DNA from 3 places in the Micromonospora sp. NPDC048835 genome. Region 2 is predicted to be linked to each of the others. Evidence: riboswitches for the same ligand, from Rfam matches in the RefSeq annotation. Region 2 holds a riboswitch; each other region holds the start of a gene.

Evidence for each region. A riboswitch is a leader RNA that binds a small molecule or an ion and turns the genes downstream of it on or off. The one in region 2 is predicted to bind S-adenosylmethionine.
Region 1: linked by a shared signal. The riboswitch ahead of AB0C15_RS11995 (aminotransferase class V-fold PLP-dependent enzyme) and the one ahead of AB0C15_RS07795 (ABC transporter substrate-binding protein) in region 2 are both predicted to bind S-adenosylmethionine.
Region 3: linked by a shared signal. The riboswitch ahead of thrC (threonine synthase) and the one ahead of AB0C15_RS07795 (ABC transporter substrate-binding protein) in region 2 are both predicted to bind S-adenosylmethionine.

Annotation. Positions count from the first base shown of each region.
Region 1 covers NZ_JBEZGM010000008.1:52,204-61,677, reverse strand. The annotation lists gene AB0C15_RS12020 (hypothetical protein) at 1-269, shown strand, start outside; gene AB0C15_RS12015 (FAD-linked oxidase C-terminal domain-containing protein) at 280-1,680, opposite strand; gene AB0C15_RS12010 (DUF4031 domain-containing protein) at 1,749-2,033, shown strand; gene AB0C15_RS12005 (metal-dependent phosphohydrolase) at 2,005-2,661, opposite strand; gene AB0C15_RS12000 (FUSC family protein) at 2,801-4,003, shown strand; gene AB0C15_RS11995 (aminotransferase class V-fold PLP-dependent enzyme) at 4,027-5,262, opposite strand; SAM riboswitch class IV at 5,342-5,462, opposite strand; gene AB0C15_RS11990 (PrsW family intramembrane metalloprotease) at 5,486-7,066, shown strand; gene AB0C15_RS11985 (hypothetical protein) at 7,405-7,572, opposite strand; gene AB0C15_RS11980 (co-chaperone GroES) at 7,666-8,004, opposite strand; gene AB0C15_RS11975 (AI-2E family transporter) at 8,165-9,474, shown strand, end outside.
Region 2 covers NZ_JBEZGM010000004.1:278,595-288,068, forward strand. The annotation lists gene AB0C15_RS07790 (amino acid transporter) at 80-2,020, shown strand; SAM riboswitch class IV at 2,107-2,218, shown strand; gene AB0C15_RS07795 (ABC transporter substrate-binding protein) at 2,492-3,358, shown strand; gene AB0C15_RS07800 (amino acid ABC transporter permease) at 3,398-4,168, shown strand; gene AB0C15_RS07805 (amino acid ABC transporter ATP-binding protein) at 4,165-4,908, shown strand; gene AB0C15_RS07810 (Na+/H+ antiporter) at 4,937-6,511, opposite strand; gene AB0C15_RS07815 (BTAD domain-containing putative transcriptional regulator) at 6,629-9,474, opposite strand, start outside.
Region 3 covers NZ_JBEZGM010000008.1:76,025-85,498, forward strand. The annotation lists gene AB0C15_RS12070 (hypothetical protein) at 1-403, shown strand, start outside; gene AB0C15_RS12075 (GNAT family N-acetyltransferase) at 328-1,347, opposite strand; gene thrC (threonine synthase) at 1,585-2,871, opposite strand; SAM riboswitch class I at 2,882-3,017, opposite strand; gene AB0C15_RS12085 (DMT family transporter) at 3,086-4,048, opposite strand; gene AB0C15_RS12090 (metalloregulator ArsR/SmtB family transcription factor) at 4,140-4,445, shown strand; gene AB0C15_RS12095 (DoxX family protein) at 4,848-5,315, opposite strand; gene AB0C15_RS12100 (hypothetical protein) at 5,882-6,136, shown strand; gene AB0C15_RS12105 (DUF4232 domain-containing protein) at 6,377-6,979, shown strand; gene AB0C15_RS12110 (ABC transporter permease subunit) at 6,969-7,865, opposite strand; gene AB0C15_RS12115 (alpha/beta fold hydrolase) at 7,865-9,474, opposite strand, start outside.

The DNA.
Region 1 (9,474 bases), on a different contig from region 2:
GCGCCGGCGACGGCGTGACGTCCCGGGGCACCCTCGCACCGGAGTTGACCGAACGGCTCCAGGTGCTGCTCGCCAACCCGAGGCTTGCCGACGAGACCGATCAGGCCCGGCGGTACCGGACCACCTGCATCGACGCGCTGACGTCAAGCCTCATCACCTCGGCCGGGCTGATCACCTCGCAGGACTGCCCGGGTGAGGAGCTGACGCCGGTCGCCGGGGAGATCCTGCTGCTGCTCACCCAGGCGACCCCGGCCGAGGTCAAGGGCTGACCGCAGCAGGTCAGAGCACCTTGCCCGGGTTGAGCAGGCCGGCCGGGTCGAGCGCCGACTTGATCGCCTGATGGACGCGGACGCCGACCGGCCCGATCTCCCGGGCCAGCCAGTCCCGTTTGAGCAGGCCCACCCCGTGCTCGCCGGTGCACGTGCCGCCCAACTCCAGGCCGAGCCGCATGATCTCGTCGAACGCCCGCCGGCCCCGCTGCACGCTCGCCGGATCGGCGCGGTCGACCACGATGTTCGGGTGCATGTTGCCGTCCCCGGCGTGCCCCACCACGCCGATCGGCACCTCGCACTCGGCCGCGATCCGGGCGACCCCGTCCAGGAGCGCGGCGAGCGCGCCACGCGGCACCGCCACGTCGTCGATCACCAGACCGCCGTTGCCGCCCGGGTAGGCGTCCGCCGCGAACTTCTCCATGGCCGGGTGGGCCAGCCGGCGGGCCTGCAACAGCGCCGCCGCCTCGACGGCGTCGGTGGCCGCGTAGACCTCCTCGGCACCGACGGCCTCGCAGACCTCGGCCAGCACCGCCAGGTCGTCCGCAGCCCGGGCGCCGGTGTCGGCGGCGGCGAGCAACAGGGCCTGCGCGTCGGTCCGCAACCCCATCGGTTGGTACGCCTCGATCGCCCGCAGGTGGGTCTGGTCAAGCAACTCCAGCAGGCTGGGCGTGAGCCCGCGAGCCGCGATCTCGGCCACCGCCGCGCCGGCCGTTGCGGTGGACCCGAAGACCGCCACCAGGGTCAGCGAGTCGGCCGGGGCGGGTCGCAGCGCCACGGTCACCTCGGTGATCACCCCGAGGGTGCCCTCCGACCCGACGAACAGCCGGGTCAGGTCGTAACCGGCAACCCCCTTTGCCGTACGCCGGCCGGTGCGCAGCACCTCACCGGAGGCGAGCACCACCTCCAGGCCGAGGACGTACTCGGTGGTCACGCCGTACTTCACGCAGCACATGCCACCGGCGTTGGTGGCCACGTTGCCGCCGATCGTGGACGACTCCCAGGAGCCGGGGTCCGGCGGGTACCAGAGGCCCTGCTTCGCCACCGCCCCGGCCAGCGCCGCGTTGACCACCCCCGGTTGGACCACGGCGATCCGGCTCACCGGGTCGATCTCCCGGATCTCGGTCATCGCCACGGTGCTGAGCACCACCGCGCCGTCCACCGCGTTCGCCGCGCCGGCCAGCCCGGTCCGTGCGCCCTGCGGCACCACAGGTACGCCGTGCCGCGCCGCCGCCTGGACCACGGCCACCACCTGCTCGGTGGTGCGCGGGCGGGTCACCACCAGCGGAACGCCGGCGTCGCACAGGTCGGCCTCGTCGCGCTGGTGCACGCGCAGCAGGTCCGGGTCGGTGAGCACGGCGTCGGCACCGAGCGCGGCGCGCAGGTCGTCGAGGAGCGCGGTGGGGGCCATGCAGCCGAGGCTAGGTCGCCGGCCGGCGATCATCAACATGATCGACTGCGGGGGATACCTTGGGCACCATGCTCTACCTGGACCGGCCGGCCTGGCCGTGGCGTGGTCGGCTCTGGTCGCACCTGATCAGTGACGTCTCGTACGCCGAGCTGCACGCCTTCGCCGAGGCACTCGGCGCGCCCCGACGCGGCTTCGACCGGGACCACTACGACATTCCGGCCGACCGCTTCGCGGCGGCGGTGTGGCTCGGTGCCCGGGAGGTGCCGAGCCGGGAACTGGTTCGGTTGCTCCGGGCCGCCGGCCTGCGTCGCCCGAAACATCTGGTCAGCCCGCGCTCTCCGGTTCCCCGGTGAGCGAGGTCAGCTCACGGCGCACGTTGTCCCGGGCGGGCACCTCCCAGCGGCTGGCCAGTGGCGGCGACCGGAACAGCGCGGGCAACGCCAGCAGGCCGGTCAACACGGCGGCCCGGCCAGCCCGGAAGGCCGGCTCCGGCACGTGGGCGTACTCCCGCCGGATCGCCGCCGTGTAACTCGCGTAACGGGCCGACGGTGCGGCAAGCACGGCCAGGTCGGCATCGCAGAGCAGTGCGCCGTCCCGGTCGCCCGGCGCCACCGAGTGCCCGGCGGTGAGCAGCACCAGCCGGTGCACCTCGGCCACCGTGACCGCCGGCACCCCGAGCCCGGTGAGCACGGTCTCGGCGAGCGCGGCGCTGTCCCGTTCGTTGACGTCGCCAACGGCCCGGGGGTCGTAGACCGCGTCGTGGAACCAGGCCGCCAGCCGCACCACATCGGCCCGACCAGCCAGGTCGGCGTGCTTGTCGACGACGTCGAGCACCGCCGTCAGGTGGGCCAGCGTGTGATAGTGCCGGTGCGGCTCCCGCCAGCGGGCGACCAACTGCTCGCCGGCCCTCGTCGTGCCCGGATCGGGCCGCGCGCCGGCACCCCGGGCCGCCGCCCGCCACCGGTCCAGCAGATCAACCATCGCCCGAGTCTGCCGCATCCAGCCACCGTGCGCGGGACAGGAGGATTCAGCTCGCCCACCACGGGTAGTCGCGCCCATGGCCGTGGCCCGGGACAAGCGACAGCCGGTGGTGCGACGTACCGCGCTGCGCGACGGGTTGGTGGACATCGACGGCGCGCGGATCGCCGAGGCCACCGAACAGCTACGCCACCGCAGCCGGGCCACCCTGCACGACCGGCTGCACCGGGTACGGATGGCCGGCGGGCTCGCCGTGCAGGCCGGGCTGGCGGCCGGGCTCGCGTACCTGATCTCACACAAGGTGCTCGGCAACCCGCAACCGGTCTTCGCGCCGATCTCCGCGGTCGGCACCCTGGCCGCGTCGGTGGGGCAGCGGTTCCGCCGGACCGTGGAGTTGATCGTCGGCGTGGGGGTCGGGGTGGCCGTCGGCGACCTGCTGATCTATCTGCTCGGCACCGGGGCGTGGCAGCTCGGCCTGGTGGTCACGGTGGCGATCCTGCTCACCATCTTCGCCGGAGCGAGCGTCGCGATCGTCATCCAGGCGGCGGCCACCGCGGTGCTGATCGTGACGCTGAGCCCGTCGACCCAGAACCTCGAGATCCCCCGATTCGTCGACGCGTTCCTCGGTGGTGGGGTCGCGCTGCTGGTCACGGCGGTGTTGCTGCCGCTGAACCCACTGCGGGTGATCAACCGGGCGGCTCGGCCCGCCCTGGACCTGCTGGCCGCCCAACTCGACGCCACCGCTGACGGGCTGCGCAACCGGGACCGCGCCACCATCCAGGGCGCGCTGGAGAGGCTGCGCGACAACAAGGAGGAACTCGCCACGCTCGGCGAGGCGATCGAGGGGGCGAAGGAGACGGCGACCCTCTCCCCGGCCCGCTGGCACCGGCGCGACGAGCTGACCCACTACGCGGAGGCGGCCGACCCGATCGACCGGGCGATGCGCAACAGCGGCACGCTGATCCGCCGGTCCGTGACGCTCGTCGAGGACGAGGAGCCGGTGCCCGATCCGATGCCGGACGCGATCGGGCACCTCGCCGAGTCGGTCCGGCTGCTCAAGCACGAGTTCGCCGCCGGTGAGGAGCCGGAGAAGGCCCGGGAGCGGTCGCTGCGGGCGGTCAGCGAGGCCGGCCGCGCGTACGGCGACGGGGTGGGCTTCTCCGGCAGCGTGGTGATCGCCCAGGTCCGGACGACCGCGAGCGACCTGCTGGTCGCCTCCGGGATCGAGCAGGAGGAGGCGAACCGGTGGATCCGCACCGCCTTCGGGGAGCAGGAACGCCCGGTCGGTGAGCCCGTCGAGCCAGGTGCGGCGCCGAAGCCGCCCACCGCCCCGCCCGTCGGCTGACCGAGGCCCCCGCCGACCCGGCCTCAGCCCAACTCGGCAAGCGCCCCGAGTAGCCGGTCCACCTCATCGGCCGTGCTGCCCAGCCCGATGCTGGCCCGCAGCGCGGTGGGCGGCAGGTCCCGCCGGCCGGTACGCCCCGCCGCCTCGCCGAGCAGACGCCGGGCCAGCGGGTGGGCACAGAACAACCCGTCCCGTACGCCGATGTGGTGCTCGGCGGCGAGCCGGGTGGCCACCTCGGCGGAGTCCCATCCGGCGACCACGAACGACACGATGCCGACCCGGGGCGCGTCCGGGCCGAACGTGCTCAGCTCCACGACGTGCGGCAGAGCGGCGATGCCGGTCCGCAGCCGGTCCAGCAGGGCCTGCTCGTGGGCGACAAGAGCGGCCTGGTCCGCGTCGTCGAGCGCCGCGCACACCGCCGCCAGTGCGACCGCGCCGAGCAGGTTCGGCGTGCCGCCCTCGTGTCGCGCCGGACCGGTCGCCCAGGTCACGTCGTGGGTGGCCGGCCCGACATGGCTGGTGGCCCCACCACCGGCCAGGTACGGCGGAGCGGCGTCAAGCCAGTCCCCCCGACCGATCAGCACACCCGCGCCGAACGGCGCGTACAACTTGTGGCCGGACACGGCCAGGTAGTCGACGTCGAGCGCGAGCAGGTCGACCGGGGCGTGCGGGGCGAGCTGCGCGGCGTCGAGCACGATCCGGGCGCCGTGCCGGTGGGCCACCCGCGCCAGCTCGGCGACCGGCCACCGCTCACCCGTCACGTTGCTCGCGCCGGTCACCGCCACCAGCACCGGCAGCGCCGGGCTGCTGCCCCGACGCAGCTCGGCGAGGGCGGCGGCGAGATCGCGTACCGCCCCGTCCGGGTCGACGGGCACCGGCAACCGCACCGACCCACGGGGCCAGGGCAGCAGATTCGCGTGGTGCTCACCGGCGAACGTGACCACCGTCGTGCCGGCCGGCACGGCCCGCGCCAACAGGTTGAGCGCATCGGTCGTGTTGCGGGTGAAGATCACGTGATCGTCGGCGCGAGCCCCGAAGAAGTCACCGATCGTCTGGCGCGCCTGCTCGTACGCGAGGGTGCAGCGCCGCGACAGCGCTCCGGCGCCGCGGTGCACACTCGCGTACCAGGGCAGCAGCTCGGCCACCGCGTCGGCGGCGGCCCGCGCGCACGGCGCACTTGCCGCGTAGTCCAGGTTGATCTCACCGGGTACGCCCAGGACGTCGAGCGGGGCGGACGCCGCCGACGGCACGGTGGGCAGACGTGACGGTGCGGGTACGACAGAGACGGACACGCCGGAACCTCCGGGGTCAGGGACCCCGGGTGCGGCATCGGGACGGGGTCCGCGCTTGCCCAGCACGCCGATCGGGCTGGGCCCGGTCATCACCCGGGGCACCCCACCGCGAACTCGACGAGGGTTGCCGGCCAGCAAGCCGGGGCTTGACGCTGGCGCTCGTGACCTGCCGGCAGCATAGCGGCTACCGATGCGACCGAACCAGCCGGCGGCGGATGGCTACGCTGACCGCATGGCCGACACCCCGCCCGGTACACCGCTGCCGCCGTCGCCCGACGCCCCGCCCGGTGGGCCGCTGCCAGCGTCGCCTGCCGTTCCGTCCGGTGGGCCGCTGCCGGCGTCGCCTGGCGTTCCGCCCGCGTCCGCCGTTCCGCCCGCGCCCGCCGCCCCGCCCACGGGCGAGACGCCCCGGATGCCGCTGCGCCGGCTGGGCTGGCGGCGGTTCCTGGTGCTGGCCGGGGTGGTGCTGCTCATCGCCGCGTGCGCCGTGTTCATGGTCTTCACACTCGGGCAGTCGCTCGGTGCGCAGGCCCTGCTGATCGGGGTGGTCGCCGCCATCCTGCCGGTGCCGGTGCTCGTCGCCTGCTTCCTCTGGCTGGACCGCTACGAACCGGAACCGCTGAAGTACCTGATCTTCTGTTTCGCCTGGGGGGCGTTCGTCTCCACCGCCGCCTCGCTCAAGGTGAACGACTTCGCGGCCAACCAGTTCGACGACTGGGGTCTGCCGTCCGCGCTCACCGGGGTGCTGGTGGCGCCGTTCATCGAAGAGTTGACCAAGGCACTCGGCCCGATCCTGCTGCTGGTGTTCCGCCGCCGCGAGTGGTCCGGAATCACCGACGGCCTGGTCTACTGCGGGCTCTCCGCGGTCGGCTTCGCGATGGTGGAGAACATCCTCTACCTCGGCGGGTTGGGTTACGCGTCAGGTGCCGACCGCTACGGCCCCGCCACCGGTATCCAGCAGGTCATCGCGATCTTCATCCTGCGGATCCTGCTGTTCGGGTTCGCCCATCCCCTCTTCACCTCGATGACGGGTGTGGGGCTGGGCATCGCCTCCCGGACGGCCGACCGACGCATCCGGGTGCTCGCCCCGATCGCCGGCCTGCTGCTGGCGATGATGCTGCACGGCACGTGGAACCTGCTGCCCACGCTGACCCAGGCCACCGGCGAAGCCGTGATCATGCTGTACGGCTTCCTGGGCCTCATGGTGCCGGTCTTCTTCGGCACCGTCGGGCTGGCGCTGTGGCTGCGCGCCTGGGAGGGGCGGCTCACCGAGCGGGTCCTGCCGGACTATGTCCGCGCCGGCTGGCTCAGCCCGCCCGAGGTCGCCGCCCTCAGCAGTCTCGGCCGGCGGCACGCCGCCCGCAGTTGGGCGCGTCGGGTCGCCGGCGACGCCGGGGTACGGGCGATGCGCGGTTACCAGTCCGCCGCCACCCGGCTGGCCCTGCTACGCGACGGGGCGCTGCGCGGCCTGGACCGCAAACCAGCCGACCAGGAGCGGACCGCCCGCGAGGAGCGCGAACTGCTGGACGCGATCAGCGCGTACCGGACGTTCTTCGTCGGTCGGGACCCACAGGCCCCGGCGGGGGTCTGGGACGGCAGCCGCTACCACCTGCGCTTCCCGGACGGTACGCAGCGCCCGGTGGACGCCCCGGACGAGCCGGTGGTGCCGATCCCGGTGGTGCTGGCCCCCGCCCCGGCTCCGCTGGGCTACGCCCCGCCCGGCTGGCCAGGCCCGCGCTCAGCACCCCCCTGGCCGCCAACCCACCCCTGACCCCGCGACCAAGGGCCAGGCGTGGCGACCCCGCGCCCCGCCCCGTCGGCGCCGATCTTGCAGTTCCTGTCGTCGAAAGGCCTCAAACGCCCCGTATGTCGGGACAGAAAGTGCAAGATCGCCGCTGATCGTCGTCGATCAAGGAGTTGTGGTGCCTGGTTTGTCCTTACCCATGAACTTTGTCACCCACCACAACTCCATGATCGACGAAGCGTGGCGCGCGTGGCGTGGCGTGGCGCGCGTGGCGTGGCGTGGCGCGCGTGGCGTGGCGTGGCGCGCCTGGCGTGGCGTGGCGCGCCTGGTGGGGCTTGCTGTGGTGGGGCTTGCGGGGCTTGGTGTCAGGTCATCAGTGAGGTGAGGAAGTCACCTAGGCCCTGGAACATCGCGATGAGCGCGGCTCCGATGGCCCTGAACATCTGCGCGGCACCGTCCGGCCGGAAGGCCATGAAGTAGATCAGGAACGCGACACTGCCCCAGGTCAACAGCTTCTTCACGAATACCGGCATCGTCCCTCCCCAGGGCCACGGTCGCCGGATGGCTTCCCGTCGTGCGGCCGGGCAAACGGTGCGCGACGGGGCCCGGTGGCCGGGGGAGGTGCGTCAGAGGTAGAGGCCGGTCGAGTCGTTCTCGATCCGCTCGGCGGCCACGGCGTGTACGTCCCGCTCCCGCAGCAGTACGTAACCGCGGCCGTGCAGCTCGACTTCGGAGCGGTCGTCCGGGTCGAAGAGCACCCGGTCGCCGGAGACGATGGCGCGGACGTTCGGCCCGACCCCGACCGCGGTGGCCCAGGCGAGGCGCTTGCCGACGGCGGCGGTCGCCGGAATGACGATGCCGGCGGTGGAGCGGCGTTCGCCCTCGCTGCCCTCCATCCGCACCAGCACGCGGTCGTGCAGCAGGCGGATCGGCAGGCCGGCGTCGAGATCGTTGTCGACGGTCACGCCGCAGACGCTACCGTGTGGCCGACGGTGGCCCGCCGGTGGTTACGCCGGAGGTGCTCGGGGCAATGTGTGGCTGAACTGCCCTACGGTGTCGGGAACGGACGTATGCTGTCCGACCTGTCGCCGTTGGCGGGCCGGGGTCTTCTGCCAGGAGGTGCGCTTGAGCCGCTTCGAGCGGGTACGCGGGCGGCTTCGCCGCGCCTACCAGTCACGACAGGAGGCGGTGCGCGTCGACGAGGGCCCGTCGTCCGACGCGCTGAGCGACGTGTCGGAGGGTGCCCGGGTCGCTTCGCCGGCTGTGCCGGGGCCGACCGCGCCGTCGAGCGCCACGGTCTACGGCGCGGAACCTCCGGTGGACCTGCACAGCTCCACATCCAGTCGGGACGACGCCGACGTTCCGCACGGGCTGCGGATCGCCGCCGCGTGGTGTTGGCGACTGATCGTGATCGGCGTCGTGGCCTGGGCGCTGCTGCGGATCGTCGGCACGATCAAGATCGTGATCATTCCGCTGGCCATCGCGCTGCTGCTCTCCGCGTTGCTCGCGCCGGCTGTCGGCTGGCTGCTGCGGGTCCGGTTCCCCCGGTCGCTGGCGACGGCGGTGGTGCTTGTCGGCGGCCTGGCCGCGGTGATCGGCACCCTGACGTTCGTGGTCAACGAGTTCATCCGCGGCGTACCGGAGCTGAGTGAGAAGTCGTCGGAGGGCGTCCGGCAGATCCAGAACTGGTTGAAGACCGGCCCGCTGCACCTCTCCGACACCCAGCTCGACCGCTACATCGACGAGGCGCAGGCCTGGATCAACAACAACACCTCGAGGTTCACCAGCGGCGCGCTGAGCACCGCCGCGACGCTTGCCGAGGTGCTGACCGGCACGCTGCTGGTCCTCTTCGCGACGTTCTTCTTCCTGCGGGACGGCAACCGGATCTGGCGTTTCCTGGTCCGGCTGCTGCCGGTGGCCGCCAGGTGGAAGGTCGACGACGCGGGCCGCGCCTCCTGGCAGACGCTCGTCGCCTACGTCCGCGCGACAGTGCTCGTCGCCTTCATCGACGCGGTCGGCATCGGCATCTTCCTGGTCGCCTTCGACATCCCGTTCGCCTTCCCGCTTGCCGCGTTGGTCTTCCTCGGCGCGTTCATCCCGATCGTCGGTGCGGCGCTCTCCGGCGGCGTGGCGGTGTTGGTGGCCCTGGTCGACAGCGGCCCGGTCACCGCGTTGATCATCCTCGCCGCGGTGATCGTGGTGCAGCAGGTGGAGGGTCACATCCTGCAACCGCTGATCATGGGCCGGGCGGTCGCACTGCACCCGCTCGCGGTGATCATCGGTATCGCCGCCGGTGTCGTACTCGCCGGCATCACCGGCGCGCTGGTCTCCGTGCCGCTCATCGCGGTGCTGAACACCGCGATCCGCCGGCTTGCCGCCCGACGGGTCCCGGACACCCCACCCGACGCCGTGGTCGTCGCCTCCCAGGCCCCCTA
Region 2 (9,474 bases):
TCCGCGCACCGGCGGACGGGGACAGCCCGACGGGCGGATACTCACGGTGACCGCGGGCGGGATGACGGGGGACGCGCCGGTGACTGTCGACAGACGCGCCAGCCGGTTGCGGGAATGGTTGTTCGACGCCGGCTCGGACCAGGCCGTCCAGCACCCGGGGCCGCACGGGCGCCCGCCGGAGCGCCGGCACCACCGGTGGTGGAAGGTGATGTGCCTGACCGGGGTCGACTACTTCTCCACACTGGGTTACCAGCCGGGCATCGCCGCGCTGGCCGCCGGGGCGCTCTCGCCGGTGGCGACGCTGGTGCTGGTGCTGGTGACCCTGCTGGGGGCGCTGCCGGTCTACCGACGGGTGGCGGTGGAGAGCCCGCACGGCGAGGGTTCCATCGCGATGCTCGTCCGTCTGCTGAGCTATTGGCCGGGCAAGTTGCTGGTGCTGGTGCTGCTCGGTTTCGTGGCCACCGACTTCATCATCACCATCACTCTCTCGGCCGCCGACGCGACCGCGCACATCGACGAGAACCCGTTCTGGCCGAGCGGGCTCAAGGGCCACGAGGTGCTTGTCACGCTGCTGCTCGTGGCGTTGCTGGGCGCGGTGTTCCTGAAGGGATTCACCGAGGCCATCGGGATCGCCGTCGTCCTGGTCGCGGTCTACCTGACGTTGAACGCGGTGGTGGTGGTCGACTCGCTCTGGCGGGTGGCGACGCATCCCCACGCGGTCGGCGACTGGACCACCATGCTGACCACCGGGCACGGCGATCCATGGTTGGTGGTCGGGTTGTCGCTGCTGGTCTTCCCGAAGCTGGCGTTGGGCCTGTCCGGCTTCGAGACCGGGGTGGCGGTCATGCCGAGCATCCGGGGTGAGCCGCAGGACTCGGAGGCACGACCGCTGGGCCGGATCCGTGGCGCGCGTCGGCTGCTCACCACCGCAGCGCTGATCATGAGCGTCTTTCTGATCACCAGCAGTGTGACGACCACCGTGCTCATTCCGCCGGAGGCCTTCCAGCCGGGCGGTCCGGCGAACGGTCGGGCGCTGGCGTACCTGGCGCACGCCCACCTCGGTGAGGTGTTCGGCACCGTCTACGACCTGTCCACGATCGGAATCCTCTGGTTCGCGGGCGCGTCGGCGATGGCGGGTCTGCTCAACCTCGTGCCGCGCTACCTGCCCCGCTACGGCATGGCACCGACCTGGGCACGGGCCGTCCGACCGTTGGTGCTGGTCTTCACCGGCGTGGCCTTCCTGATCACGGTCGTCTTCGAGGCCAGCGTGGACGCGCAGGGCGGCGCGTACGCCACCGGGGTGCTGGTGTTGATCACCTCGGCGGCGACGGCGGTGACGCTCGCGGCGCGCCGGCAGCGTCAGCGCGGCCGCACCATCGCGTTCGGCGTCATCGCGGTGATCTTCGTCTACACCACGTCGGCGAACGTGGTGGAACGTCCGGACGGTGTCAAGATCGCAGCCTGTTTCATCGGCGCGATCATCCTGGTGTCGGTGCTGTCCCGGTTGATGCGGGCGTACGAGCTGCGCGTCGACCACGTCGAACTGGACCCGGCCGCGGCCCGGATGATCGACGAACGCGCCGGGCGACGGATCCGCCTCGTGGCGCACGAACCCGACCGGAGCGACGAGGCGGAGTACCGCGCCAAGCTGGCGCAGACCATGGCCGACAACGACTTCCCGGACGACAGCGACGTCATCTTCGTCGAGGTCACGGTCACCGACCCGTCCGACTTCGAGACCGAGCTGCTGGTGCGCGGCAGCATGGCCGCCGACCGCTTCCCGGTGCTCAGCCTGGCCAGTTCCTCGGTGCCCACCGCGCTCGCCGCCCTGCTACTGGAGATCCGCGACCGCAGCCGTCGGCGCCCACACATCTACTTCGAGTGGTCCGAGGGTGGCCCGACCCGCAACCTCCTGCGCTACCTGGCGTTCGGGCAGGGCGCCATCGCCTCGGTGACCCGGGAGATCCTGCGCCGCCACGAGCCCGACCCGGGCCGTCGACCGCACGTGCACGCCGGCTGACCTGCGGACGGGCCGCTCCACGCGGACGGTGAGGGTGGTCATAACGACTGGACGCACCACAGGTGGCTGCTGCTAGCCTCGGCGCAGGTCATGAGCGCCAGCGCGAAGCCCCGGCTCGCTGGCCGGCAACCCTCCTCCGCGGTGGGGTGCCCCGGGTGAAGACCAGGCACCGGCACGACGTCGGTGCAAGCGTGGCCTGGCACCCAGGTCAGCACAGACCCGGGAGAACCATGCGCATCCTCAGCACCACCCCACCGACCGACGTCGCGGACGCCCGCACCGGTCGACCCTCGCCCGCACTGACCCGGCGACGGCACGTGGACATGATGCGAATGTGCAGCGCCGCCTGTCGTCGCGGCACCACGCGCTAGCACTTCCCTTCCGGAACACCTTCCCACCGGTACGCCCCTCGGGCGCGCCGTCGGTGGCGTACGCCCGTGCGCGCCGAGACACCACCCTTCGGAGACACCCGTGCGATTCCTTCCTGCCCTGACCCGTGCCGCCGCCCTGGGCGCGGCCACGATCCTCGCCGCCACCGCCCTCACCGCCTGCGGCGACGACAGCTCGTCCGACGCCACCGCCAACCCGTACGGGCTGGCCCAGCCGGGTGTGCTGCGCGCCGGAACGCTCACCGACGCCCCGCCGAACGTCTACCTCGAGGACGGCAGGTTCACCGGCTTCGACAACGACCTGCTCACCGCCGTGGCCCGCAAGCTCTCCCTCAAGGTCGAGTTCGTCGGCACCGACTTCTCCGCGCTGCTCAGCCAGGTCAACAACCGCAAGTTCGACGTCGGCAGCTCCTCGATCACCATCACTGAGGCCCGCAAGAAGACTGTCGACTTCGGCAACGGCTACGACTTCGGCTACTTCGGCCTGGACGTCCCGGCCGGCTCGCCGATCACCGGCTTCGAGCAGCTCGCCGGCAAGCGGGTCGTGGTGGTGCAGGGCACCGTCCAGGACGACTACGCCACCGGCAAGCAGCTCAACCCGGTGCGGGTGCCGGACTACAACGGCGCGATCAACCAGCTCAAGGCGGGCACCGCCGACGCGTGGATCGCCCCGGCGGAGATCGGCGAGAAGTCGGCCGCCGACAGCAAGGGCAAGATCACCGTGGCGGCCAAGCAGCTCAGCCCGGCGCCGACCGCGTACGCGGTGGCCAAGGGGAACGACAAGCTGCGCGAGGCGCTGAACAGGGCCCTGGACGAGGTCATCGCCGACGGCACCTGGACCCGGTTGCAGGCGCAGTACTACCCGGGCCGGCCGATCCCGGCGGACTTCAAGCCGGGCAGCGGCGCGGTCGCGGTGGCGCCGTCGGCGTCCGCGTCGGCCGCGTCCTGAATCGGTGACGAGCGAGCGGGGCGGTAGGAGGGGCGACCGATGGATCCGTTGAGCACCCTGTGGGAGACGTTCTTCGACGCCGACGCGATGCGCGAGGCGCTGCCCGAGATGCTGACCGTCGGGCTGCCCAACACGCTGATCCTGGCGGTCTCCGCCGCCCTGCTCGGCTCGGTGCTGGGGCTGCTGCTGGCCGTCGCCGGAACCTCCCGCAGCCGCTGGTTGCGCTGGCCCGCACGGGTCTACACCGACGTGTTCCGAGGGCTGCCGGCCGCGGCGACGATCCTGTTGATCGGCGTCGGGCTGGCCCCGCTGGGCATGCAGGTGTGGGGGCCGGACCCCTACCCGCTGGGCATCCTGGCGCTGTCGCTCATCGCCGCCGCGTACATCGGGGAGATCTTCCGCTCGGGCATCCAGTCGGTGGAGGCCGCCCAGTTGGAGGGGGCCCGCGCGCTCGGCTTCCCGTGGGCCGACGCGATGCGGCTGGTGATCATCCCGCAGGGCATCCGGCGGGTGCTGCCGGCCTGGGTGAACCAGCTCATCGCCCTGATCAAGGACTCGAGCCTGGTCTACTTCCTCGGTCTGGTGGCCAGCCAGCGGGAGCTGTTCCGGATCGGGCAGGACTACGCCGCAGCCACCGGAAACGAGTCGGCGCTGCTGTTGGCGGGTCTGTTCTACCTGGCGTTGACCGTTCCGCTGACGCACGTCGTCAACTGGATCGACGGGCGGCTGCGCAACGGTCGCCCGGTCGCCGCGCCGAACGACGAGGACGACGAGGACCTGCTGACCGCCACCGAAGGGAGCCGACGATGACCACCGACACCACCACCTCGGTCAGCCTCGACGTCCGCGATGTGCACCTCGCCTTCGGACCGAACCGGGTGCTGCGCGGGGCCGACCTCTCGGTGCCGCGCGGCACCACGGCCTGCGTCATCGGCCCGTCCGGGTCGGGCAAGTCCACCCTGCTGCGCACCATCAACCGGCTGATCGAGCCGGACCGGGGTGACGTGCTGTTGGACGGGCGCAGCGTGCTCGGCGACGACCCGGACGCGCTGCGGCAGCGGGTGGGCATGGTGTTCCAGCAGTTCAACCTCTTCCCGCACATGAGCGTGCTGCGCAACGTCACGCTGGCGCTGCGCCGACTGCGCAAACTCGGCGCGGACGAGGCGGACGCCGTCGCCCGGGCCCAGTTGGAGCTGGTGGGGCTTGCCGGCAAGGCGAACTCCCGACCGGCGCAGCTCTCCGGCGGTCAGCAGCAACGGGTGGCGATCGCCCGCGCGTTGGCGCTGCGGCCCGAGGTGATGCTCTTCGACGAGGCGACCTCGGCGCTCGACCCGGAGCTGGTCAAGGGCGTCCTCGGGGTGATGGCCGACCTGGCCGCCGCCGGCATGACCATGGTGGTGGTGACCCACGAGATGGGCTTCGCCCGGCAGGTCGCCGACACCGTCGCCTTCATGGACCGGGGCGTCGTGCTGGAGCAGGGCCCACCCGAGGCGATCTTCGAGCGGGCCGAGTCTGCGCGACTGCGCCGGTTCCTCGACCAGGTGCTCTGAGCCACGCCGCTCGGACGGTCGCCGCCGGTCACTCGGTGGGACCGCGTCCCAGCAGCCGGATCTCCTCGTTGTCCAGCGCGGACTGGAGTTCCTGCAGCACCAGGTCGTCGATCTCCCGGTTGTCGCGCAGTCGGGTGACCTCCCGTCTCTTGTGGGCCAGGACGCCCAGGCGCAGTCGGCGTTCCAGCCGGCGCTCCTCGGCGGTGTTCGCGCCGCTGTCGTCGAGGTCCTCCAGGTGCCGCCGGTACTCGGCCTCCAGCCGACGCACCGAGTCGTCCTGGGCGCCCACCTCCGCGGCGACCCGGGGAAGAGCGGCCAGGCCGACCTCGGTGGCCCGCCGCCGGGCGTTGCGGGCCTCGTCGACCCGCTCCGGGTCGCCCTGGAGCCCGGCCCAGCGCACCACCAACGGCAGGGTGGTGCCCTGCAGGAGCATGATCAGGACGATCACCAGCGCGGTGACGAAGATGATCAGGTCGCGTTCGACCACCGGTCGACCGTCGACCATGACCGTCGGCACGGCCAGGGCTGCGGCGAGCGACACCGCACCGCGGAACCCGGACCAGCCCGCGACGGTCCCCACCCGCCAACTCGACGGCCCCTGGCTGGGATCCATGATGCGACGGCGCCGCAGCCGCGCCGACTGCGCGGTGAGGTAGACGAAGAGCAGGCGGGTGCCGATCACGACCAGGGTCACCACGAGCACGATCAGCAGCGCCCGCTGCGGCGACGTGCTGCTGATGCCCCGGACCGCCCGGGGTATCTGGGTGCCGAGCAGGACGAACAGTCCGCCGTTGATCAGGAACGTGCTCAGGTCCCAGAACGCGTACGCCAGCACCCGGGACCGGGCACGGATCACCCGTGGGCCGGCGTAGGCGAGCACCAGGCCGGCGACCACCACCGCCAGCACGCCGCTGGCGTGCACCGAGTCGGCGAGCAGGAAGGCGCCGAACGGTGTCAGCACGCTGAGCGCGCCCTCGCGCAGCGGGTCGTCGAGCCGCTTGCGGACCAGCACCACGGCGCCCCCCACCAGCAGACCGGCGACCACGCCGCCGACGCTGGCCCCCACGAACTCCTCGCCGATGCCCAGCACTCCCGGCCTGGCGCTCTGACTGAGCAGGCCGACGGCGACCGCGAAGACCACGAGCGCGGTGCCGTCGTTGATCAGACTCTCCGCGTGCAGGGTGGTGAGCAGCTTCCGAGGCAGCCGCTTGGCCAGGCCGGTGACGGCGGCGGCGTCGGTCGGCGCGAGGACCGCGCCGAGCACCCAGGCCGCAGCGGGGTTCACCCCGAACGCCTGCGCGGCGTAGGAGACCGTGACCATGGTGAGCACCACCAACACCACGGCGAGCAACCCGATCACCGGCAGGTTGGCCCGGATCTCCCGCAGGCTGATGGTGAGGCTCTCCCGGTACAGGATCGCCGGCAGGAAGATCAGCAGAACCAGGTCGGGTTCCAGGGTGACCTCGGACAGCGGCGGCATGAGCCCGAGCAGCACGCCCAACGCGATGAGCAGGACCGGCGGGGCGACCCGGTACCGACCGCCGAGCGTGGTGCCGACGAGGACGGTGACGCCGAGCGCCACGATCAGGACGAGCGCCTCCACGCGTACCCCCTCGGACCACGGCCGACGGTGGACACGCCGGTGGTTCCATCTGACCGCACCCGGCGTCGGGTTCCGGCGTAAACCGGCAAGTCGTTGGTGGCCCGGACGTGATCCCGCTCAGGTCGGGTCGTCGGCGCGTACGCGCGCGGTGAGCACCCGGGCGGCACGACGGTGCGCGGCGGCCTCCTCGTCGCGGCCCAGAGCGGCGGCCAGATCCGCGAGGTGCCCGGCCACCGGGCCGACGGTGACCACCCCACTGCCGGCCGCCAGCTCGGTGGCGGCCGGGCGGAGCGCGGCGGCGACGCGTTCCATGGTGGGTCGGTCGCCGACGGCGAGCGCGGCCCGGGCGGTGAGGCAGAGCCGCACCTCCCGCAGCAGGTCGTGCGGCCCGTCCGGCAGGGCTCGCAGCGCCGCCCGGGTGGCACCGTGATCGCCGGCGGCAGCGAGCAGCAGTGGGCGGACCCAGGGCTCGTGCGGGCCCCAGTCCAGCCGGGCCCAGTCCTCGTCGTCCGGCCCGGGGATCGGTCGCTCCCCGGGGGTCGGCCGGGAGTCGCCGGCCGGCACGTCACCGCTGACGGCGTCGGCAAGTCGCAGGCCGAGCAGGGCGAGCGGCAGCAACCCCTGGGCCAGGCCCGGCATGCCGTCGGCCGGTAGTCGTTCGGCGGCGGCCCGGTAGCCGGTCGCCGCCGCGTCCGACTCGCCGTCGAGTGCCAGGCGCAGTGCGGCGTACCACCGGGTGAAGACGTCGACCAACGGCAGCTCGTACCGCTCGGCGAGGCGGTCGGCGGCGTGCGCGTGCGTGTCGGCGGCGCGCCGGTCGGCCCGCGCGCAGTTGGCCTGGACCAGCACGAGGTGGCCGAGCACCTCGAAGGTCACCAGGTGGTGTCGGGCGGCCAGGTCGACGAGTTCGACGCCGATCCGGGCTCGCGCACCGGCCAGACCGACTCGGTCGAAGGTGTGCATGAAGCGGGCGTTGAGCGCGAAGGCCAGCAGCCCGGGGTCGCCGATGCCACGGGCGATCGTCTCGGCCTCGTCGGCGGCACGGCGGCCACGGTCGGTGGTGCTGCCGCGCAGCTCCAGCGCGAGGGTGCTCAGCAGCCGGCTGCGCTGCGCCGAGGGGGTCGGGCCGAGCGTGGTCAGTGCGTGTTCGGCGGCTCGGACGATGTGCCCGGAGAGCACGTCGTCGTCGTTGCGCGTCCAACTCGCCGGCACCTCGAAGCCGGCCAGCGCCTCCTGGGCGAGCAGCGGGTCGCCGGTGGACTCGGCGGCGGTGATCGCCTCGGCGCGTCGTCGCCGCGCCTCGGCCAGCCGGCCCGTCACGGCCAGCGCCCGTCCCAGGCCGAGCAGCGCGGTCACCCGCCCGTGCGGGTCGACCCCGCCGGCCCGGTCGTACGCGTCGATCGTCTGCCCCCACAGCCGGGCCGCCTCGTGCGGGTTACCGCCGCGTTCGGCCCGTTCGGCCGCCACCCGGGCGTACGTCGACGCCTCGGCGGCGGCGACCGGCCCCCCGGCGCGCAGCAGGTGGTACGCGAGGGCCGCCGGTTCGACGGGTTCCCGCTGTCGCAGCACCTGCGCGACGGCCGCGTGCCAGGCGGCGCGGCGCGGCGCGGACAGGTCGGCGTAGAGCGTGTCGCGGACCAGGATGTGGGTGAACCGCAGCCGCCCGTCGGACTCCCGCTCGGTGAGGAACCCGGCTGCCAGGGCGCGGTCCACGGCGTCCAGCGCCGCCGTCGGGTCACCTGTCAACGCGACGAGCACGTCCGGGTCGAGGTCCCGGCCGAGCACCGCCGCCTGCCGCAGCACGGTACGGGTCGGGGCGGGTAGCTGCGCCACCCGGTGCCGGATCACGTCGCGTACGCCGGGCGGCACGGCGGCGAGACCCGCCTCCCCGGCACTCGCGTAGAGCTGGGCCAGTTCGCGGACGAAGAACGGGTTGCCGCCGCTTCGCCGGTGGATCGACCTGGCGGTTTCCGGGTCCAGTTCCGCCCCGGCGATGGCGCCGGCCAGCTCACCCGTCGCCGACGCGGGCAGACCGGCCAGGTACTCCCGGGCCGGCTCCAGCCCGGCGACGCGGGCCAGGGTGGCGGTCAGCTCCGGGCTGATCTCGGTGGCCCGGTAGGTGCCGAGGATCAGCATCGGCCCGAAGGCCGGCTGCGGGCCGCTGAGCAGCGCGGTCAACAGGTCCAGGGTGTCACCGTCGGCGCGGTGCAGGTCGTCGAGGACCAGCAGCAGCGGCCCCCGGTCGGCGACCGCCGAGAGCAGCGACGCCACCGCACGGTGCCGACGGAACCGCACCTCGGCGGGGTCAGCCGAACCGTCGTCCGGGTCGGCGGCGACCACGGGGGCCGCGGGCCCGGCGAGCGCGTCGGTGATCTGGGTCCACGGCCAGGCCGGCGGGGCACCCTCGTACTCCGGGCTGCGGCCCCACGCCGTGCGCCAACCGTCGGCGGCCAGTCGCCGGGTCAGGGCCTCGGCCAGCGCCGTCTTGCCGGCGCCCGGGTCGCCGCTGAGCAGCGCAAGCGTGGGCTGGTGGCGGTGGGACGCCGTCTCGGCGGCGCGTCGCAGCCGCTCCAGCTCGGTGTCACGGCCGACGAACGGCCGCTGCCCCGACCCGGCGGGTGCGCCGGGGGCGGTCACCCCCGCGACGGGCGGGGTGAGGTGCGGGGCCTGGGCCAGGATGTCGGCCTCCACTCGGCGCAGCTCCGGCCCCGGGTCGACGCCCAGCTCGGTCACCAGCACGTGGCGGGCCTCCCGCAGCGCCGCCAGCGCGTCGCCCTGCCGGCCGGCGCGGTAGCGGGACACCGCGAGCAGCCGCCAGGCATCCTCCCGCAGCGGGTGGCCGGCCAGGAGTTCAGGTAGGTCCGCGGCGGCCTCGTCCGGCCGACCCACCGCCAGCAGCGCCTCCGCCCGGCGCTCGACGGCGAGCATCCGCAGCTCGTCCAGCCGGTTGATCTCCGCGACCG
Region 3 (9,474 bases), on a different contig from region 2:
CAACCACTACCGGCGGATCTTCCCGGCGTACGTCAGCGACGAGATGTTGCGCGAGGTCGGGCGCCGGCTGGCCTGGCGTTGGATCAACCTGTGGCGGTACACCGACGCGGTGGGGGGGCGGTGTTCGTCCCGCTCGTCAACGGACCCGACGACCCGGCCGCCCGGGTCGACCGTCGGGTACGGGATCCGAAGGGCCTCCTCATCCCACCGACCGACACCGTGCCCCCACCGGTGCAGGGCCACGGGTTCACGCCGGACGACGAATTTCACGCCGCGATCGGCGAGCTGGTCGAACGCCTGGCACGGACAGCGAAATGACCGGCCGGGTCAGAGGGCGAGCTGCCAGTCGGTCCAGGCGTCCACCGGGCGGAAGCCGAGCCGCTCGTTGATCGCCACCATGTAGCTGTTGCTTGCCGCGTTGAAGGTGTCGATCACCTGGACCGCCGGCTCGTGGGTGAGCAGGTGGTGCAGGTTCTCCGCCTTGGCGATGAGACCGAGCCGGTGCCCACGGTGGGCGGGGTCGACGATGGTGATCTGCTGGAACGCGTGCCAGTCGGCGGAGGCACCCACGTCCAGCAACGTCCAGGCGACAATCCGGCCGGTCGCTTCGTGCCGCATCCCGAGGTGGTATCGGCGCCGGCCCCGGGCGTCAAGCGCCCGTTCGTTGCCGCGGATGCGCTCGGCGTCGACCTGCTCCGGCTCCCACTGCACGTCACCCATGGGGGCGTCCATCATCAGCCGGCCGTCCAGGTAGGCGATGTCGGCGACGTACTCCGGTGGGGTTGTCCCCTGCCAGCAGACGGAGTGGTATCCCTCGGCGTGCGGCCGCGCCTCGGCGAGCGCCGCCCGCAACGCCACCCGGTCGATCTTTGCGACGTCGAGTCGGCGACGCACCTCGGCCAAAGCGGGCTGGGCGCCGATCGCGGCGGCGAAGGCGTCGCCCGCCCCGCTGCGGTCCGGCCCGTCGGGCAGGGCGGAGACCGCCATCGCCACGACCCGCTTGCGGCCGTGCTCGCGGAGCAGGCGCACCCCGTACTCGTGCAGGGCCCGACCGACGCCGCGACGCCGCAGCTCGGGGTGGACCGTCAGGTCGGCGGTGGCGTTGTCGGGGTTGTCGAGCTGCGGCAGGTCGAGCTGGAGGTAGCCGGCCGGCACACCGTCCAGTCGGGCCAACGCCCAGAGCGACCTGTCACCGGGCATGGGCGTGTGGAACAGCGCCTCGAAGCGGCGTCGGCAGAAGGGTGGGAAGTCCGGCAGATCGACGCCGTTGGCGGCCGATCCGATCCGGTACGCCGCGTCAATGGAAGCCCGGTCGGCGCCGTCGAACGACGCGATCGTGATGCTCATGCCCTTGAGCGTGCACCGGACAAAAGCGATCGGGCCAGCGAATTATTCGCTGGCCCGATCGGACGTGGTCGGGAGGGACACTCGCACAACGCCTCCGGCGTTGGGTCGCAAGAACTTCAAAAGTCTTCGGCGAAATGCCCTCCCGCACGGAGCATCTTGCGCCGTCCGGTTCCTGCCGTCAAGTCCGTAGCGGCGGTTTTTCCACACTCACAGCGAAAATCCAGTCACCCGGTGGATTCAGCCGAGGAGGCCGGCGTCCCGGGCGGCGCGCAGCGAGGGCTTGATGTGGTGGGTCGGCCCAACCTGGCCGGCGACCGCGTCGATGGTCTTCAGACCTTCGCCGGTGTTGAACACGACGGTCTCGGCGGTCGGGTCCAGCCGACCGGACTCGACAAGCTTGCGCAGCACGGCCACGGTCACCCCGCCCGCGGTCTCGGCGAAGACCCCGGTGGTGCGGGCCAGGTCACGGATGCCCGCACGGATCTCGTCGTCGTCGACGTACTCCATCCAGCCGCCGGTGCGACGGACCGCTTCCAGGGCGTAGAGACCGGCCGCCGGGTCGCCGATGTTCAGCGACTTGGCGATGCCGGTCGGCTTGACCGGGACGATCGTGTCGGTCTCGGCGTGCAGGGCGGTGGCGATCGGGTTGCAGCCGGCGGACTGCGCGCCGAAGACCTTCCAACCACCGGCCGGCGCCTCGACCAGGCCGACCTCCACCAGCTCGGAGAACGCCTTGTCGATCTTGGTGAGCAGCTCGCCGCTGGCCATCGGGATGACCACCTGCGCCGGGATCCGCCAGCCGAGCTGCTCGGCCACCTCGTAGCCGAGGGTCTTGGAGCCCTCCGCGTAGTACGGCCGGACGTTCACGTTGACGAACGCGGTGTCCTCGAACTCGTCGGTCTCCACCAGCTCACCGCAGAGCCGGTTGACGTCGTCGTACGAGCCGTCGATGGCGACCAGTTCGCCGCCGTAGACGGCGGTGGTGATGACCTTGCCCTGCTCCAGGTCGCTGGGGATGAAGACCACCGAGGGCACCCCGGCCCGGGCCGCGTGGGCGGCCACCGAATTGGCCAGGTTGCCTGTCGACGCGCAGGCGAACCGGGTGAAGCCGAGCGCCTTGGCGGCGGTGAGCGCCACCGAGACAACCCGGTCCTTGAACGAGTGGGTGGGGTTGGCGCTGTCGTCCTTGACCCAGAGCGGCGCGGTGATGCCCAGCTCGGCGGCGAGGTGCGGGGCCGCCACCAGGGGGGTCAGCCCCGGGTCGAGGGTGACCCGGCTGGCCGGGTCCTGACCTGCGGGGAGCAGCGCGGCGTACCGCCAGATGTTGTTCGGGCCGGCCTCGATCTGCTCACGGGTGACGGCGGCCAGTGCGGCGGCGTCGTAGTCGACCTCAAGCGGGCCGAAACACTCGTAACAGGCGTGCTGGGCGGCGAGCGGGTAGCGGGCCGAGCAGGCACGGCAGACCAGGGCGCGGGCGGGGCTGGCAGCGGTGTCGATGCCGGAGGCGACGAGCGTCGACGTCATGTCGAGAGTCCTCTCATCTTTCCCCGCATCGCACGGTGCGGCGGGGACGGAATTGGCACCTGCCCCGCGGGTCGCTCAGCGGTGAGCGCGCGGGGTGGTTGCCGGGGCGTCGTCGGGCCGTATCCCTCAGCCCCTCTGGATGAGGTATGCAGTTGTGCCGTCGAGTCTAGGACAACGCTGTCGCCCCGTGCTACCGCCGATCCCAGTCAGTGGGTCAGCGCGCACTCACCGCAACCGGGTCGGTCACCGCGATCGGGTCCGTCACCGCGCTCGGCCGGGGCAGCGAAGGGGTCCGGGGTCGGGCGGCGAGGTTCGCGGCGATCAGGGCGGCGATCGTGATGGCAGCCCCGACCAGCTCGACGGGCTCCGGGCGGTAGCCGCGGGCGATCTGCACCGCGAAGGTGGTCACCGGAACGAGGTTCATGAACAGCGCGGCGTTGGCGGCGCCGAGTCGCTGCACACCGGTGTTCCAGGCCAGGACCGCGATCACGGCGCCCACCAGCACGGCGTACGCCAACTGCGGGGCGACCGCCACGAGGTCGGCGGCGGCCGGCGCGTGCTGCCAACCGACCGCGTCGGCGCCGATGCTCAGGACGAGCATGGCCGCCGTGCCGGCGAGCGCGGTCAGGGTGGTGAAGCGCAGCGGGGACCACTCACCGAACCGGCTCGCACCGTGGGTGTAGATGCCCCAGCCCAGCACCGCGCCGATCATCATCAGGCCGCCCAGGCCGAACTGGCCGAGTCCGGCCAGGCTGCCGCGCGTGATCACCAAGCCGACTCCGAGGAGCGCCACCAGGGAGAGCGCCAGCAGGAGCGGCTTCGGGCGTACGCCGTCGCGGGCCCAGCGGACGAGCTGGGTGATCACCGGAGTGGTGGCCACGAAGAGAGAGATCTGCTGCGGGGCGGCGTGTTCGAGTGCCAGGTTGGTGAGCAGGTTGAAGCCGGCGAAGCCGACCACTCCGAGCACCACGACCTCCCCCGCCCGACCACCGTGCCGCAGCGCGCCGGCCCCCTCGCGAATCAGCAGGATGGCGACCAGAACGACGGCGGCCAGCAGGTAGCGCGCGGTGGTCAGGTTGAGTGGGTCGATCCGGTGGAGCGCGCTGGCCAGGATCGGGAACATGACGCCCCAGCCGAGCACGGCGACCAGGGGGTACGCAGTGGCGCGGGATCGCATCGGCAACTCCAATGTTCGAGTATCGTCGAACCAACGACACCGACCATAAGGCGTTGTTCGATCATTGTCGAACAAGGGTTACACTGGTCACATGGAGCCGCATGAGCCCGACCTGACCGTCGTCCCGGTCACCAGCGTGTTGGCCGCACTCGCCGACGACGTGCGGCTACAGATCGTCCGGGCACTCGCCGAGGGCGGCGAGGCCGCCTGCGGCAGCCTCGACTTCGGCGTCTCCAAGGCGACCCGCAGTCACCACCTCAAGGTGCTGCGCGAGGCGGGCCTGACCCGGACCAGAGCCGCCGGCACCAGCCGACTGGTCCGGCTCCGCCGGGACGAGGTGGACAAGCTCTACCCCGGCCTGCTGGACGCGGTCCTCAGCCAGCGCCCGCCGGCCTGAGCGCTCCGCCCGCCCGCCCGCCGGCCCGCCGGCCGCGGTCCGCACGCTGCACCGCCCGCCTGCCTGCTCGACCGGCAGCGCGGCCGCTGGCGGCTCAACCGGCAGCGCGGCCGCTGGCGGCTCAACCGGCAGCGCGGCCCCTGTCGGCTCAACCGGCGGCGCTTCCCTGTCGGCTCAACCGGCAGCGCTTCCCTGTCGGCTCAACCGGCAGCGCTTCCCTGTCGGCTCAACCGGCAGCGCTTCCCTGTCGGCTCAACCGGCAGCGCTTCCCTGTCGGCGGGCTGGTGGAACTTGCCACTGACACGTCCTTTGGAGCTGAATCGTCTACGACATCAGGCGAAAGCCGCCGCCCGTCCGCCGAAGCCGCCTCGTCGAGGCTTCGGCGGACGGGCGGGGATGCGGTCAGACAGGCACCGAATCGGGCTCAGCCGCCGAAGCCGAAGCCGATGTCGAGGTGGAGGTGGAGCCGGCGCGCCGCCGGGCGAGCAGAGTGTCGAGCGCCCAGGCACCCGGACCGAGGGCCGCGACCAGCAGGAACGCCCAGCAGAAGAGCGCCGCCCGCTCGCCTCCGTTGTGCAGCGGCAGGAGAGCGTCCGGCTGGTGCACCACGAAGTAGGCGTACGCCATCGAGCCGGAGGCGAGGAGCGCGGCGGGTCGGGTGAAGAGCCCGACCAGCACAAGTACGCCGCAGACCAGTTGGATCAGGGCGGCCCACCAACCGGGCCAGGTGCCGAACGGCACCGCCTTGCCAGTCATCGGGTTGCCGCCGAACAACCCGAACACCGAGGACAGGCCGTGCAGCGTGAACAGCAGGCCGATCACGATGCGGAACAGGGACAGGATCGGCCCGCCGAGCCGAGAGACGTTCATCGAACCTCCATCGAAGAGAGCGAATAGGTCCCGTTAATCGTGGAGGACGAACGCATCGAAGAACATAAGTTCCTTGCTGGTGGGAAAATCCACCCTGAAAATGGCATGACGTTTCACCACCCCACCCCACCCCACCCCGCCCGATCTCCGCGATCTTGCGCTTCCTGCTCGTCGATCATGGAGTTGTGGTGGGTGACAAATAATCCTCAAGATGAGCAAATCAGGCACCAAGACTCCTTGATCGACAAGGTCGAGTGCCACATCCCCGCGATCTTGCATTTTCTGTCCTGACATAGAGGGCATCCCGCCTATATCGACTACCGAAAACGCAAGATCGGCGCGACCCTCCTGCTCGGTACAAATTGATCTACCAGGCCATGCGGCGCCTGCTTCCCCAGCACGTCCGCGCCACCACCTACCTCGCCCTTGTCGCCGACGAACTGGAACGGCTCACCCGCGATCTCACCACCGCCAACACCGAGGCTGAACGCATCCGGCAGGGTCTGCGGCAGTGGCAGTCGCGGGCACACCGACTGTCGGCACACCTCGGCGGCCCCGAACAGCCGGTGGTCCCGGTGACCGAACCGCACTGGATCATCCACCTGCCGACCACCCTGCACCGGGTCGACGACGCGGCGGCGCTGACCATGGCGCTGCGCCACTTCCTCGGCCATGTGCTCGCCATCGACTTCGGCGAGACGACGCTCAGCGAGGAGGACCGGCAGTCCGTGCGTACCCGGGTCTGGTGCGACACCAGGCTCGCCGGGACCGGCCGTTGCGGACGCCCGGCCGACCAAGACGGACAGTGCCTGGCACCGTGAGACGGGCCTCGGCGGGTCGTTTGCGGGCCGGGTCGGCCCCGTGCTGCCTGCGAGCGATGCCCTGAACGATTCAGCTCCAAAGGCGGACCGGGACGGCACGCCAGCCGGCCAGGGGCAGGGTGTCAACGCCCTGGATCCGGGGCAGCTCTGCATGCCTCGATCAGCCGACGGCAGGTCTACACCAGCGCTGCGGCGGGGGCCAGGCAGCGGTGGGACACCTCAATGGGTGAGGATCGACAGATGATCTCCAGCCATCTAGCAGCACGGCGACGCGCCGGCGCAGTGGTCGCGGCGGCTCTTCTGCTCGCCGCCTGCACCCCCGGCGACCATCGCGGCCAGGGCGGAGACCCGACGGGCCCGCTGCCGACCGTGTCGAGCCCCACCCCGTCGGCCAGCGTCGAGTCGCTGGCGGCGTGCCCGGCCTCCGGCGTCCGGATCCGGTCGACCGGCGGGGACGCGGCAATGGGTCTGCGCGCCCTCGGCCTGGAGTTGGTCAACTGCGGCGAGCGCCCCTACCAGCTCAACGGGTACCCGGTACTGCACGTGTTCGACGAAGAGCGTCAGCCGATCATGCTGCGCGTGGTCAACGGCGCCAAGGAGATCACCGCGGGCTTCGACCAACCACCCGGAAACGTCACCCTCGCCGCCGGGGAACGGGCCACCGCCGTGGTGCTCTGGCGCAACCTGGTCACCGACTCGACGGTGGTAGCCACCAGTGGAGAGTTCCTGACAGTGGCACCCTCCGCCGGGCAGCCGGACGAAGAGGTGGACCCGGACGGGCCCATCGACCTCGGCAACACCGGCCGGATCGGCGTCAGCGCCTGGCAGAAGGCTACGACGTGATGTCCTTGCGGGTGAAGCGCCAGAACGCCAACCCCCAGAACAGCGTCGCGTAACCGATCGCCGAGATGCAGCCGCGCACCACATCGTCGGTCTGCACCGGAGTCGAGAGCAGCCCCAGCCAGGCGGTGCTGTAGTGGGTGGGCAGGAAGTCACGCAACGCACCCAGGGCGGTGATCTGGTCCAGGATGCTGGACAGGATCCACAGCAGAACCGCGCCACCGACCGCGCCGAGCGCGGCGTCCGTGATCACCGACAGCAGGAACGCCAGACCGGCAACCACCAGGAGTACGACCGCCAGGTAGCCCAGCACGGCCAGCAACCGCAGCAGCCCCTCGGTGGGTTCCAGCTCGGCGGCGACCGTGCTGCGCAGCGGCGACCAGCCGTAGCGCAGGGTGCCGGCCAGCAACGCCGTGCCGGCCAACAGCAGCAGGGCCAGACCCGAGTACGCGAGCGCGACCACCAGCTTCACCGTCAACAACCGCGCCCGGGGCACCGGAATCGCCAACAGGTACCGCAGGCTGCCCCAGCTCGCCTCGCTTGCCACCGTGTCGCCACAGAACAGCGCGACGACGACCACCAGCAGGAACGACGCCGACACGAAGATCGAGAACAGGGTGAAGTTGAGCCCGCCGGAGGTGGCCAGGTCGACCAGGCTGGCGAACTCGTTGTTGCCGTTGTCGTCGTCGCCACCGGAGTTGAACTGGAACGCGATCAGGATGATCAGCGGCAGCAGCACCATGAACCCGAGCGCCAGCTGGGTCCGCCGCCGGGACGCCTGTCGACGGAACTCCGCCGCGAACGGCAAGGTGGCCGAGGGTCGGTAGCCCCGGGCCGCACCGGCCGGGTCGGTGACGCCTACGGGCGCCTCGACGGAAGATCCAGCCATCACCGATCACCGCTTCCCCGAGAGTTGTCGCCCACCAGGGCGAGGAACGCGTCCTCCAGGCGCCGCCGGGGCACCACCCGGTCCACCCCGATGCCGGCGCGCACCAGTTCCGCCACCACCTCGCTGCGGGCCGTGCCGTTGGTGTCGACCACCAGGTGGCCGTCGCTCTCCGGCAACACCCGGACCCCGTGCAGCCGGTCCAGCACCGCCCGCGCCGCCACCGGGTCGGTCACGTCGAAGAGCACGCTCGGCGACTCGCCCACGATCTCCTCCACCGGCCCGGACGCCACGATCCGACCCTTGTTCACCACCACCGCGTGCGTGCAGGTCTGCTCGACCTCGGCCAGCAGGTGGCTGGAGACCAGCACCGCGCGACCGTCGGTGGCGTAGCGCTGGAGCACCCGACGCATCTCGGCGATCTGCGGCGGGTCCAGCCCGTCGGTCGGCTCGTCCAACACCAGGAGTTCGGGGAGGCCGAGCATGGCCTGGGCGATGGCGAGACGCTGGCGCATTCCGTGGCTGTAGTTCTTGATCCTGCGGTGCACCGAGTCGCCCAGCCCGGCGATCTCCAGCGCCGCGTCGAACTGTGCGTCCTCCCACGGCCGCCCGGTGGCCCGCCAGTACGCCTTCAGGTTGTCCAGACCCGACAGGTGCGGCAGGAAGCCCGGCCCCTCCACCAGTGCCCCGATCCGGGACAGCACCGGCGAGCCGGGCACCAGCCGACGACCGAAGACGTAGATCTCCCCCGCGGTCGGCTGGGTCAGCCCCATCAGCACCCGCAGGGTGGTGGTCTTGCCGGCACCGTTCGGCCCGAGCAGACCCACCACCTGACCGGGGTGGACCTCGAAGTCCACGTTCGACACGGCGACGAAGCCGTCCGCGTACTCCTTGCGCAGTGCGCGCACGGTCAGCGGGGTGTCCGCGTACTCCGGATGCACCGACCGGTCCTGGCGGCGGTGCCGGCGGCGGACCAGGGCGACGACCACGACGAGCCCGATCACGATCGCGGCGAGCAGGCCGGCCAGCACCCAGCGCCAGACCGTCGCCGCGGTGGGGATCGGCTCGCCGTTGACGGTGGGCAGGCTGACCGCGCCGTCCGCCGCCACGGTGTAGACGGTCGGCGCGGCGGGCGTGGTGTACGCCTGGTCGGAGGTGGCGACCACCAGCCGCAGCCGGTGCCCGGCCTCCACCCGGCGGACGATCCCGGGCAGCGTCACGGTGACCGGGCGGGCGTCCTGCACCTGCTGTGGCAGCCCGGTGAGCCGGATCGGGGCGACCAGGCCGTTGGGCAGGGTGGCCGCGCCGTCCTTGTCGACGTCGTAGAGCTTGACGAAGAGCACCGCCTCGCCGGTCGGCGACGCCGCGCGCAGGGTGACGGTGGGCGCACCCGCCACGTCGACCGCCTCGGTCAACGGGGTGGACTCGAACTGGGCGTGCTGACCTGGCACGTCGCCGGCCACGCCGCCCAGCAGCGAGGTGAGCCCGCCCGCGAACGGGATCGACGAGATGGCCGCCGGGTTGCCGTTCGGCGGGTTCGCGATCGGCTGCGCCGGGCCGGTGACCGTCACCTCCCGGCGGGCGTTTCCGGTCAGGCCCGGGTAGTCGGCGC